DNA from 4 places in the Rossellomorea sp. y25 genome. Region 1 is predicted to be linked to each of the others. Evidence: riboswitches for the same ligand, from Rfam matches in the RefSeq annotation. Region 1 holds a riboswitch; each other region holds the start of a gene.

Region 1 (3,146 bases):
CAGGTAAAAACATTCATACAACAAGGGAGTGGATCATTCGAAACTCCCCTGTCCCTGTTGGTACGGTACCGATCTATCAAGCACTAGAAAAAGTAAACGGAATTGCTGAGAATCTTACATGGGGTGTGTACAGGGATACATTGATCGAACAGGCGGAGCAGGGTGTTGACTATTTCACCATTCATGCAGGTGTTTTATTGAGGTATATTCATCTGACGGCTGATCGTACAACAGGCATTGTTTCCCGTGGAGGTTCAATCATGGCACAATGGTGTCTTGCCCATCATAAAGAGAACTTTCTTTATTCCCATTTTGAAGATATATGTAAGATTTTAAAAGCCTATGATATCTCCGTTTCCTTAGGAGATGGTTTAAGACCCGGATCAATTGCTGATGCGAATGATGAAGCACAGTTTGCCGAGCTTGAAACATTAGGCGAGCTAACCAAAATTGCTTGGAAGCATGATGTACAAGTCATGATTGAAGGCCCTGGTCATGTACCGATGCATATGATTAAAGAGAATGTGGATAAGCAAATGGAAATCTGTCATGAAGCTCCTTTTTATACCTTGGGGCCATTAACGACAGATATTGCACCGGGGTATGATCACATTACTTCCGCCATAGGGGCTGCCATGATCGGTTGGTTTGGGACAGCCATGCTGTGCTATGTAACACCGAAAGAGCATCTGGGATTACCGAATAAAGATGATGTGAGAGAAGGTGTCATTGCTTATAAAATCGCAGCACATGCAGCGGATTTGGCGAAAGGCCATCCAGGGGCACAAGTCAGAGATAATGCCGTTTCTAAGGCTCGATTTGAATTTAGATGGAATGACCAATTTAATTTATCCCTGGACCCGGAGCGTGCAAGGGAGTATCATGATGAAACACTTCCTGCAGAAGGGGCAAAAACGGCCCATTTTTGTTCAATGTGTGGCCCGAAATTTTGTTCAATGAGAATATCACATGACATAAGGGGAATGAAGGAGACTAGCATGAATGATGCTCATAAGGAAATAGAAAAAGGATTGAAAGAAAAATCGAAGGAGTTTGTGGAAAATGGATCAAACATCTATCGATAAACCTTCTTGTCATGTACTGAAATTGAAGAATGAGATCGTAAAGCTCAATCAGAGAGTCATCCAACTCGAAAAAGAAGTGAAGAGCATTCAGGAAAACTGCAGACATGTCTTTTATGAAACGGATGTAACAAGATCTTGTATCAAATGTCATTATGTAGAAAGTACCTATTATTAGAAACGTGTAAGGTATTAATTAAATTTCTTTTGACAGCTTATATGTACCGTGCTACGATTATTACAAATTTCGGAATAGTAAATGAATATATTTGTAACTCTTATTGAGAGTGGTGGAGGGACTGGCCCTGTGAAACCCGGCAACCATTCAACCGATGTGTTGAAAAGGTGCTAATTCCTGCAAAGCACTTTGCTTTGGAAAATAAGAGAGGATTCTCATAAACATGAAGCCCTCTCTTTCGCAAGAGAGGGCTTTTCGTTTTTATGAAAGAAAAATTAAATAGACAAATGCAATAGGTGCTGAGTCATGCTCAGCTAAAAGGGAAGACCGGTGAAAATCCGGCACGGTCCCGCCACTGTAATGGGGAGCGACTTATCATTCAACCACTATTTCTGTTGAAATGGGAAGGGATAAGAAGCTGTGAACCTAAGTCAGGAGACCTGCCTGTTGTATGCGCTTATGCTCTACGTGGATATAGAGAGGGGTGAGGAATACGTGTTGAGAATACAAGATTGTCTCAACTCAAGTTAGTGATGCGTATGAATCTCTCTTTCATTTGAAAGGGAGATTTTTTTGTTGATGACAACCATATCAAGTATAAGGAGTGAGGATTGAATGAGTAAGGTGATCAGTTCAAATTTAGGATATCCAAGAATCGGTGAAAAGCGTGAATGGAAAAAGACGCTGGAACAATTTTGGGCAGGGAAGATTGAAAAGGATTCCTTCTTAGAACAAATGGAGGAAATACGAGTCAACCATTTGAAGAAGCAACTGGATCAGGGAATTGATTTGATTCCGGTTGGAGATTTCAGCTCATATGATCATGTGCTTGATACAGCCGTCATGTTCGGCTTGGTTCCTAAGAGGTTTCATTATGGTGGGGGTAAGGTCTCTCTTGAAACGTATTTTGAAATGGCCAGAGGATCAAAGGACGCGGTGGCACTGGAAATGACAAAATGGTTTAACACCAACTATCACTATCTCGTCCCTGAACTTGATGGGATCGTTCCCCGGTTGGTGGAAAATCGTCCCCTCCATTTTTTTAGGGAGGCAAAAGAAAAACTGGGTATAGAAGGAAAACCGGTTATCTTAGGTCCGTTCACATTTGTGAAATTGTCCAAAGGGTATGATAACGGGGACTATAAAACCATCGTTGATCAATTTGTCCCTCTTTATGCTGAAGTATTGCGTGATTTACAGGAAGAGGGTGTAGAGTGGGTACAAATGGATGAACCGATCTTGTGCACATCCATCGGGGATGAAGAGATGGATCAATTTAAAGAAGTCTATCAAACACTTAAAGAATCCTGCCCCGGGTTAAAGATCATCCTCCAAACCTATTATGATAGTTTGGAAAGGTACCAGCGGGTGTTAGCACTCCCAGTGGACGGCATAGGGATAGATTTTATGCATGATCGTGGTAAGAATTTGGCGGCGCTGAAAAGATTTGGTTTTCCTAAAGATAAATTCCTGGCTGCCGGCATTCTTGATGGCAGGAATATTTGGAGAAGTAATCTTGCTGATACCCATTCGCTTCTATCGTTCATTGCAGGGTATGTTCCGAGTGATCGCTTGATCATACAACCATCATGCAGTTTACTTCATGTACCTGTAACCTTGCAGAATGAAGAAGCAATTGATACACCTCTCATTGACGCTCTATCATTTGCTGATGAGAAATTACATGAAATCACAATTTTAACGAAGGGGATTCGTGAGGGAGTCGAGACAATAGAAGATGAGATTGCTCAAAGTGTAACGGCGATTAAGAATTTAAACGAATCACCCCTGCGCAATAATAGGGAGGTGCAGGAAGAGGTTGAGGAATTGCAACCCGATAATGTAGGGAGAAAGGATCCTTTCCATATTCGTAAACTGGAACAGGC
Region 2 (3,146 bases), 2.3 Mb from region 1:
GGCACGTTCACGTTCAAGGAATTGAAGGGTTAACTCTTCCTCTTTCACTTCCTTTGTAAGTTTGGCTTTTTCCAACTCATAGGACTGTTCGGATTTCGCTCTTGCCCGCTCTGTTTCTTCTTTGAAGGCTGCGTCTTTGATGTCCTTCTCTTTTTTCGATTGGGCAATGGTAATTTGACGCTTGTATTCTTCCTCTTTCGCTTCCTGATCGGTTTGGGCACGGTGAATACGGGTTTCACGCTCGGTGTTTGCTTCTGCAATTTCAGCTTGCTTGCGAACCTCGGCGATACGTGGACGACCAAGATTTTTTAAGTATCCATTTTCTTCGTCAGCATCTCTTATGTCCGTTAGCCCGAGTGACGTAATTTTGAAGCCCATAAGATCCAGCTGCTTCTGGGCAATTTCAGATACGTCAGCGTTAAACTTTTCACGGTTGCTGTTGATATCTTCAACCGTCATTTTAGAAAGAATCGCACGAAGATTACTTCCCAGTACCTCAATGATTTCATCTTCAATCTCTTTTTGGTCCTTACCTAGGAACTGCTCGGCATAGTTCGCAATTCCGTTTAATGTGTCTGCCACCTTCACCATGGCCACTGCGTCTGCAACGATTGGTACTCCGCCATTTGTGTAAACTCTCGGTGTCGATAATTTTAATTGGAAGGATGTAAGATTAACAGGTGTAGATGTTTGGAAACGTCTTAATCTGTACCCTCCACCCCTGATGATTTTCATGGAACGCCCTTCCTGGTCGGTGAAAATATTCGTTTCCTTTTCAGGATCCCCCAGTTTCGGTCCGGTAATGATCAGTGCCTGGTTGGATCTCGCTGTACGATAGCGGAACCTCATCCAGAAATAATACGCGATTCCTGCAATAGCTGCAATAACCAGAACAGGAATCAAGAACATGAAAAATCCGATAATACTTAATGATCCTAGCATTCTGACAACCCCTCTCAAACTTTTCTATAAATCAGTCGAGCAACTGATTCACTATTTTATAAAACTTCTAACTACAATATTATCTACGGAAGGGTTGTAGAAAAGTTTCAATATTTAGGTAAATTTTCTAATTTTAATACAATAATTCCTACCAAATAAAGACCTTACTTCTCATTCCTGTGATAAAATAAAAGCGTTCACAATTTAAACATTGCTCATTGGTGAAGATGATCAGGTCATCTTCTTAAAAGGGAAGTTGGTGAAAGTCCAACGCGGTCCCGCCACTGTAAAGCTGAGATTTCGTATGGATCCACTGTTTCGAATCGAAATGGGAAGGAATATGAAATTGTTGACGCTGAGCCAGGAGACCTGCCAATTGAGAAGAACACAGAGTTCCTACGGGAGATAGGAGGGTGTTGCGCTATATGAGCCAAATGAGGAATCACAGGATTCTGGACGTCCGCTTGAAGTAGCCGCATCTTCTTTTCAAAGGGAGATGCTTTTTTTTATTTCAGAAATTAAACTGGGAGATGAGAAAATGGAACAAGCTTATTCGGTAGAACGTTCACGAACCATACAAACAAAATTGGTACTGCCACCGGACACCAATCATATGCAAACGATTTTTGGAGGGAAAGTCCTTTCCTATATTGATGAAATTGCGGCACTATCAGCAATGAAGCACTCCAGCTCAGTCGTCGTCACGGCATCGATTGACTCCGTCGACTTTTTGTCGTCTGCAACGGTCGGTGATGCGTTAAGTCTGGAAGCCTACGTTACGTCTACAGGTCGAACATCCATGGAAGTATATGTAAAGGTCTACTCTACGAATCTTGTAACGAGTGTCAAAACCCTGACGACTGAATCATTCCTGACGATGGTCGCCGTTGATGAAAATGGTAAGCCCAAGCCGGTACCAAAAGTCATTCCAAAGACGGAAGAAGAATCGAGGCTTTTCAATACGGCTCCTTTGCGAAAAGAGCATAGAAAAAATCGTGCGCTTATTTTGTGAAAAGTCCCTGATTGCTAACTCTCCTAATAAACAAGAACACTCAGAGCTTCTCTAGGCTTTGAGTGTTTATAAGGGCTAGTCTATTGATCCTAATTGGAATGAAAACGGGGTTGGTTTTAGAGCGGGAAGTCATCCAGGATTCCTTCTTCTGGTGAAAGAAGTACAGGATCAACTCTAGGAAGAAAAGAGAAAAACAGTATAGAGATGCGATTTGGATGTTATTGCCTTCAGACCTCCGTCTTGTTCTAAACCTATAGAATACCGAGAAAATATTTCCTATAATGGATAATAAAATAGTTCATTTGGGGTGTAGTATGATCGAAGGTAAATTAATTAAATTTCATCGTGAAGATTCGGGTTTGACTCAAGAGCAGCTTGCACAGGGGATCTGCTCTACCACACATCTAAGTAAAATCGAAAGAGGGATCACAGAGTATTCCAGTGAAATTACTGATTTACTGGCAAGGAAGCTTGGAATCAATATGGAAGTCGAACGTTCTCGGTATCATTCGTTACAGGCTAAATTATCTGAATGGAATGATGCAATTATTATGATTCGAACCAATGACATCCATCAACTTAAAGGTGAAATCGAAAAGGAACCTTTAAGGTTTCTATCTGACTTCATCATTCAATACAACCTTTTCCTGGCAAGATATTATTTATTTTTGAACAAGCATGGAAAAGCCAAGGAAATCCTGGGCATGTTCGAAAACAAAAACTATCCTCTATCCCCTTTCGAACAAAATTTATTACTTCATGTCAAAGGGATCTACTATCATTCAACAAGACAATTTAACACTTGCATAAATGTATTGAAACAGATTGACGATGAATATCCGAACTCCGAATATTATTTTCATTTGGCATTAGCCTATCATTCCATTCATTCAAACACCTTTGCCTATTATTATGGGCAAAGAGCCTTGCATTTTTTCCAAAAAACATTGAATATCCTTAGGGTCATCGATTCTGAAACGTTAATTTTAATTCAATTGAATGCCAAAGAACCCTTTGATATGGAAGAAACCAAACAACAGTATGATAAGCTCCTCAGAGTCTGTGAATCCGTTAATTCCAAGGAAAGGGCACATAAAATCCATAACAATCTGGGATTCGAATATTTTAGGAGAAAACGATATTCTGAATCAAAAGATTCCTATGAAAAAGCATTAAAACTTATTAATGAAGA
Region 3 (3,146 bases), 1.1 Mb from region 1:
AGATTGGGCACAATACAAAGAATCTTATCGCCTCAAAGTTCTGGATAAGCTTGAGAAAATGGGCGTAACCAATTTAAGGGATCATATAGAATACGAATATACCTTCACTCCAAACGACATTCAAACCCTTTATGGGGCGAATGGTGGATCGATCTATGGTACTGTCACAGACCGGAAGCTTAACGGCGGTTTCAAGATTCCGAACAAGAGCAGAGTGCTCTCTAATATGTATTTTGTTGGAGGTTCAACCCATCCGGGTGGAGGTGTGCCAATGGTCACGCTTTCTGGACAACTTACGGCGGAATTGATCTTAGATGAACAAGTGAAGGTAAACCGTTTTATAGGATAAAAAAAATATAAGGTGATGGTTTGCATGATTACCATCACCTTATATTTTCATTTTCATTCAGAACTATGATTATCCACCGTATCAGAATTATTCACTTTCGCCTCGTCTTCAGCTGGATAGGGATCAAAGAAGTTCACCAGTTTCCCTGGCCCTTCATATCCAACGACTTGCTCTTTATCTTCTTTAACGTGATCATTTTTCTTCATATAAAAACTCCTTTCTGCCAATTAGTTTGGCGAAAGGAGTTTTTTTCATTCTCGGGGAATGATACATTTTTTTAAAGCCCTTAAGCTTTTGGGTTATCCCAATGACTCTCAATAAATTCGTCACGACCGGATTTCGCCCGGTCTTGTTTATATTCATCGGGATTCTTTTTGTAGAACTTTTGATGATATTCTTCTGCCTGGTAGAAGGTTGAGGCAGGTAGGATCTTTGTGACGATTGGATTTTTGAATCGTCCACTTTCTTCTATTTCTTTCTTCGAGTTTTCTGCTAATTGTTTTTGATGATCATTGTGATAGAAAATAGCTGTGCGATACTGGTCACCGCGATCATGGAATTGTCCTCCGTCATCAGTCGGATCAATTTGCGGCCAGTATAGTTTTAATAATCTTTCATAGGGAAAGAGAGCAGGGTCGAAGGTAATTTGAACAGCTTCATAATGTCCGCTGTTACCGGCTTTGATATCCTGATAGGTAGGGTTTTCAAGATGGCCCCCTGAATAACCTGATACGACGTCAATAATACCCGGTAGTTCATCAAATGGTTTTACCATACACCAAAAACAACCCCCGGCAAAAGTAGCGAACTCTTTCTTTTCATTCATTGCGAAAACCTCCTATACATATGCCACTCTAAAGTAGTAAAGCAATAGCTTGAAAAAGATTCTATCATGAAAGGGAGGAAGCGACAATCAATTAGCATCAAAGCTTCTTTGCCTATATGGTTTACTATAAGTGGGCAATTGATAAATCACATAAGCCAAAGCTCTTTTCCTATTCTATAGCCCAGGCATCAACATGCATTATAGAGGTAGATTCAATCATTCTGCAAATTTCCACAAATTCATAAAAATCAATTCACTAACGATGATAACTTGTGTATAATTCATGTGAACGGAACAATTACATATGATACGAGATTAGGTGAAGCGGAAGTTTCGGTAGCAAACTTTTAGCTTCATAATAGGGAAGTTGGTGTAATTCCAACGCGGTCCCGCCACTGTAAATGGAAGTGCGCTGTATGAATGCCACTGTACTAATAGGTATGGGAAGGTGCAGCAAACATTGACCATGAGCCAGGAGACCTGCCTAATGTCTTTCGCACCAAATCTACGCGGATAGAAAGGTGTAATGTGCATGTTTGACGGTATGGAAGCCATTTTTGCATCTTACACAACATCTCTAGTCCCACTAGAGGTGTTTTTTTGTCTGACAATAAGTTCAATTCACAGGGGGAAAAAACATGAAACACTTCAAAATCATTTTCGCACTATTATTATCTTTAGGGATCCTCTCAGCATGCGGTGCTGATGGTGAAAATGTAGAAAAGGGAAAAGGAAATGGAGAAGTCACTAAGGGACAATCTGATTTCCCTTTGTCGGTAAGCGACGCTCTTAGTAATAAAGTTACGCTGGAAGAGCAACCTAAGCATATTGTTTCATTGATTCCAAGCAACACAGAAATCTTATTCGAGTTAGGGTTGAATAAGGAAATTGTGGGGGTTTCAGATTTTGATAATTATCCAAAAGAAGCGGCGGAGAAAGAAAAAATAGGTGGAATGGAATTTAACGTTGAGAAGATTATCAGTCTGAATCCGGATTTGGTTCTCGCTCATGAGTCCACTGCTGTTTCGGCAGAAGAGGGGTTAGAACAGCTTCGAGGTGCAGGGGTAAAGGTATATATCGTACGTGATGCCAATAACTTTGAGGAAGTATACACCACGATGGAAAACATCGGCACATTGGTTGGCAAGAAAGATGAAGCTGAATCCATCATTTCGGAGATGAAAGCTGATCTAGAATCCATTAAGGAAAAAGTCAGTGGTGTCTCCGAAAAGAAAAAAGTGTATATAGAGGTGTCACCTTCGCCTGACATATATTCTACAGGTAAAAATACATTCATCGATCAAATGCTATCACTTGTAAATGCCGAAAATGTGATGAGTGATCAAGAGGGATGGATCCAAGTAAACCAGGAAGCAGTCATCGCATCAAATCCAGACATCATCATTACAACATATGGTTACTACAGCGAAAATCCTAAAGAACAAGTGATGGGCCGGGAAGGATGGAAAGACGTGAGTGCTGTGAAAAATGAGGAAGTTCATGACGTACATTCTGACCTGGTCACACGTACTGGCCCAAGACTGGTTGAAGGAGTAGAGGAAATTGCAAAGTCGATCTATCCGGAGTTATTTACAGAATAAAATATGGATAACATACGGATTGGCAGTATCGTTTTTACTATTCGCTCTTCTTGCCGGTATATCGATTGGAACCATTCCGGTGCCGCCGAAGGACATTTTGTACATCGTCGGAGCTAAATGGTTAGGATACCATTTACCAGAAGAGATTGATCCGATGTTTACAAACATTGTCTTTTCAATTAGATTACCCAGAGTATTATTGGCACTTTTGGTTGGAAGCTCCTTAGCAATCGCAGGAGCTTCTTTTCAAGGACTTTTGCGCAACCCGCTGGCAGATCCGTATACATTGGGTGTGTCTTCAGGAGCATCAGTCGGAGCTGTTATTACATTGTTTTTTAATTGGAGCATTCCGTTCATTGGTAAGTTTACG
Region 4 (3,146 bases), 2.0 Mb from region 1:
CAGAGACTTCTTCTACTTTGATTTCTTTCTCAACGTAGTTTGTGTATTTGATGTTTTCAGCGATTTGAGTTTTTAACTCATCCATCGTGAATCCGGCTTTTTTCATTGCATCTTCAAACTTCTTTTCATCACCGTACTGCTTTTTAACTTCTTCCAGTTGTTTATTGATTTCATCTTCTGATGCCTTATATCCTTTTTCATCGGCTTGCTGCATAAGGAGTGTTTGTCCAACCAGACTATCAATAGTTTGTTCTTTTATCTTCTTTGCTGCCTCTTTACTTGTCGGGTCTTGACCCATTTGTTGATACTGCATTTGTGATTGAGTCAATACGTTGTTGAAATCTTCACCTTTAATTTTTTCATCGTTTACAATGGCAACGATCTTATCTTTTTCAACCTTTTGTTCATCCATTTTCTTCTGCATTTCTTCCATCTGCTTAGCTTGCTCCTCTTGAGCCTGTCCATCGCTTTTTTCTTCTGTCTTCGCTTTATCTTCAGCTTGTTTTTGGCTCTCCTCGTTCGAACCGCAAGCGGCTAGTCCAATCGTTAGTAATGCTAATAGTAAAGTCGTTAATAATTTTTTCATAATAGACTCCTTTCAGAACTAAGGTGTGATTTCGAAAAAAATCACTTAATGCGCATTTTAAATGAAAAAACCGTAAAAAGAAAGTATTTAAGCTGAAAAGTATTGATTGTAATAAGGTTGAAATACATTAAATTGCTTATATGGTCCCTCTTTCACTATTGTGTATGCGGTTACATTTGAACTGAAAGCTCCCGGGTAGAAATGAAATTGTAAGAGGATTTTCACATACATTAAAGCCGAACTAAAAAAAAGAGGCTGTTTAAATCGAGTTCATTCTCCATTTAAACAGCCAATAAAAAATATTGGGGACCAAAGAATACTGTCAAACAACCTTCTATTTGAATTATAGAGAGTGGGAACATTTTCTTCAACTAACATGTAGGAAGGTGTCGGCTGACTAGTGTCCATTTGAAGGTTGTATTCAATCTTCTCCTATTCTTTTCATGGAAAATAATAATTATAAGCATATTTCATAGGAAGGATTTATCCTTCCTTCTGTTCAACTTATTACAACTCTTGACTTTACGAGTGTAATAGAGTGATACTATTAAAAGATTTCAACTTCTAAACAAAGTGAATAGTTCCACTTGTAAATTCATTTTTAATCGTTTATGATGATACAGAACACAACATTTAGTGTTATGTTTGATGATTTTAACAATATATTGATTATAACCTGTGAATAGGGTGTCTGAATGGACTTAAAAGGGAATCCGGTGTGAATCCGGAGCTGTCCCCGCAACTGTAAGTGCTGACGAAATAAGGAACTGCCACTGTCTTATACGATGGGAAGGCCTTAGAGTAGGGTGAAGCATGAGTCAGGAGACCTGCCTTATTTATTCACGTGTTATCTTCTTCGGGAATTGGGAGGATAAAGCGAGGATTGTAATAGGCTTTAAGTCTATGTACATATCTCCGTATATATTAGGCCCATCCTTCTGAAGGATGGGCTTTTTTGAATCCTATCCACACTGTATAAATTGGGAGGAATATTTATGTCAATCGTATCACAAGAGCAGCGACTAATAGTGGAAGCAGAGGAGATTATAACAAGTCTCCACAGTCGTTTTCCACAGCTCCATTTTAAAGAATTCGATGAAAAGATTTTTATGTATGCTAACGGACAGTCTGTACTGAGTAAAGAAAAGCTTTATCATTTCATGATTCTCACTGCAGTTGAACGTATTTCTGCCCATGAACCCGATTGGACCTATGTGGCTGCAACACTTTATTTAAAAAACCTTTATCGTACAGTTGCTAATTCCAGGGGAATTGAAAAAGACAAGTTATACAGTTCCTTTAATAAATCAATTCACGAGTTGACTGATCGGAAATTATATACGTCAGCCCTGCTCGAATCTTATACAAAAGAAGATATAGACTTCCTGGCAACGATCATGGATTCATCTAAAGATCAATTGTTTACTTACATAGGGATCGTCACATTAACAGAGCGGTATTTAACAAAATCCCATGATGGAAAGATTCTTGAATTACCACAAGAGCGATTATTGATCATTGCCATGACTCTCTTTATGAACGAACCGCGTGATAAGCGGATGGCGCTCATTCAGGAAGCGTATTGGGCACTATCCAATTTGTATATGACGGTAGCCACCCCTACATTCGCCAATGCGGGGAAAAGTCATGGTCAGTTATCAAGTTGTTTTATTGATACGGTGGCAGATGATTTAAGGAGCATTTATGACAGCAATACAGATGTTTCCACATTAAGTAAAAACGGTGGAGGCCTGGGTATCTATTTAGGGAAAGTCCGAAGCAGAGGAAGTGATATTAAAGGCTTCAAGGGTGTAAGTTCAGGTGTTATTCCATGGATGAAGCAATTAAATAACACGGCCGTATCGGTTGATCAATTAGGCCAGCGTCAAGGAGCAATCGCTGTATATTTAGATGTATGGCATAAGGATATTTTTCCTTTTCTTGATACGCGATTAAATAATGGAGATGAAAGGCAGCGTACTCATGACCTCTTCACAGGTGTCAGCTTACCTGATTTATTTATGGAGCAAGTGGAGAAAAGAGGGGAATGGTATTTATTTGATCCTCATGAAGTGAAAATAGGCATGGGTTTTTCACTGGAAGATTACTATGACGAAAAGGATGGAGAAGGCTCGTTCAGGGATAAGTACTGGGAGTGTGTAGAAAACCCTGACCTTTCAAGGGAAGTGGTCCCAGCGATTGAAATTTTCAAGCGGATCATGATTTCCCAGCTTGAAACGGGAACACCCTATATGTTTTACCGAGATACAGTCAATCGGCTAAATGCCAATCAGCATAAGGGGATGATTTACTGCAGTAATTTATGTACGGAAATCGCCCAGAATATGAGTGCGACCATTATGGAAGAAGAGGTCATAAAGGACGGGAAAATCATTACCTATAAATCTCCGGGAGATTATGTCGTCTGTAATCTGGCATCTGTTTCTTTAGCTAAAACGGTAATGGATGATGAGCTGGAAAGAGTGGTGTCCATAGGAGTAAGATTACTGGATAATGTCATTGATATAAATAAACTTCCAGTCCTGCAAGCCCAACTGAC

Evidence for each region. Region 1 has a riboswitch for cobalamin ahead of metE (5-methyltetrahydropteroyltriglutamate--homocysteine S-methyltransferase). Riboswitches for the same ligand answer to the same signal wherever they lie in the genome.
Region 2: it holds a riboswitch for cobalamin, as region 1 does, so the genes downstream of both, AAEM60_RS06330 (acyl-CoA thioesterase) here and metE (5-methyltetrahydropteroyltriglutamate--homocysteine S-methyltransferase) in region 1, are expected to answer to the same signal.
Region 3: it holds a riboswitch for cobalamin, as region 1 does, so the genes downstream of both, AAEM60_RS12710 (ABC transporter substrate-binding protein) here and metE (5-methyltetrahydropteroyltriglutamate--homocysteine S-methyltransferase) in region 1, are expected to answer to the same signal.
Region 4: it holds a riboswitch for cobalamin, as region 1 does, so the genes downstream of both, AAEM60_RS08530 (ribonucleoside-diphosphate reductase subunit alpha) here and metE (5-methyltetrahydropteroyltriglutamate--homocysteine S-methyltransferase) in region 1, are expected to answer to the same signal.

Annotation. Positions count from the first base shown of each region.
Region 1 covers NZ_CP145886.1:3,659,401-3,662,546, reverse strand. The annotation lists gene thiC (phosphomethylpyrimidine synthase ThiC) at 1-1,085, shown strand, start outside; gene AAEM60_RS18415 (hypothetical protein) at 1,063-1,260, shown strand; SAM riboswitch class I at 1,358-1,468, shown strand; cobalamin riboswitch at 1,538-1,723, shown strand; gene metE (5-methyltetrahydropteroyltriglutamate--homocysteine S-methyltransferase) at 1,876-3,146, shown strand, end outside.
Region 2 covers NZ_CP145886.1:1,290,378-1,293,523, reverse strand. The annotation lists gene AAEM60_RS06335 (flotillin family protein) at 1-942, opposite strand, end outside; cobalamin riboswitch at 1,145-1,334, shown strand; gene AAEM60_RS06330 (acyl-CoA thioesterase) at 1,481-1,954, shown strand; gene AAEM60_RS06325 (helix-turn-helix domain-containing protein) at 2,269-3,146, shown strand, end outside.
Region 3 covers NZ_CP145886.1:2,540,548-2,543,693, reverse strand. The annotation lists gene crtI (phytoene desaturase family protein) at 1-349, shown strand, start outside; gene AAEM60_RS12720 (hypothetical protein) at 403-555, opposite strand; gene msrA (peptide-methionine (S)-S-oxide reductase MsrA) at 636-1,175, opposite strand; cobalamin riboswitch at 1,476-1,678, shown strand; gene AAEM60_RS12710 (ABC transporter substrate-binding protein) at 1,814-2,776, shown strand; gene AAEM60_RS12705 (iron ABC transporter permease) at 2,739-3,146, shown strand, end outside.
Region 4 covers NZ_CP145886.1:1,702,625-1,705,770, forward strand. The annotation lists gene AAEM60_RS08525 (SurA N-terminal domain-containing protein) at 1-586, opposite strand, end outside; cobalamin riboswitch at 1,255-1,436, shown strand; gene AAEM60_RS08530 (ribonucleoside-diphosphate reductase subunit alpha) at 1,582-3,146, shown strand, end outside.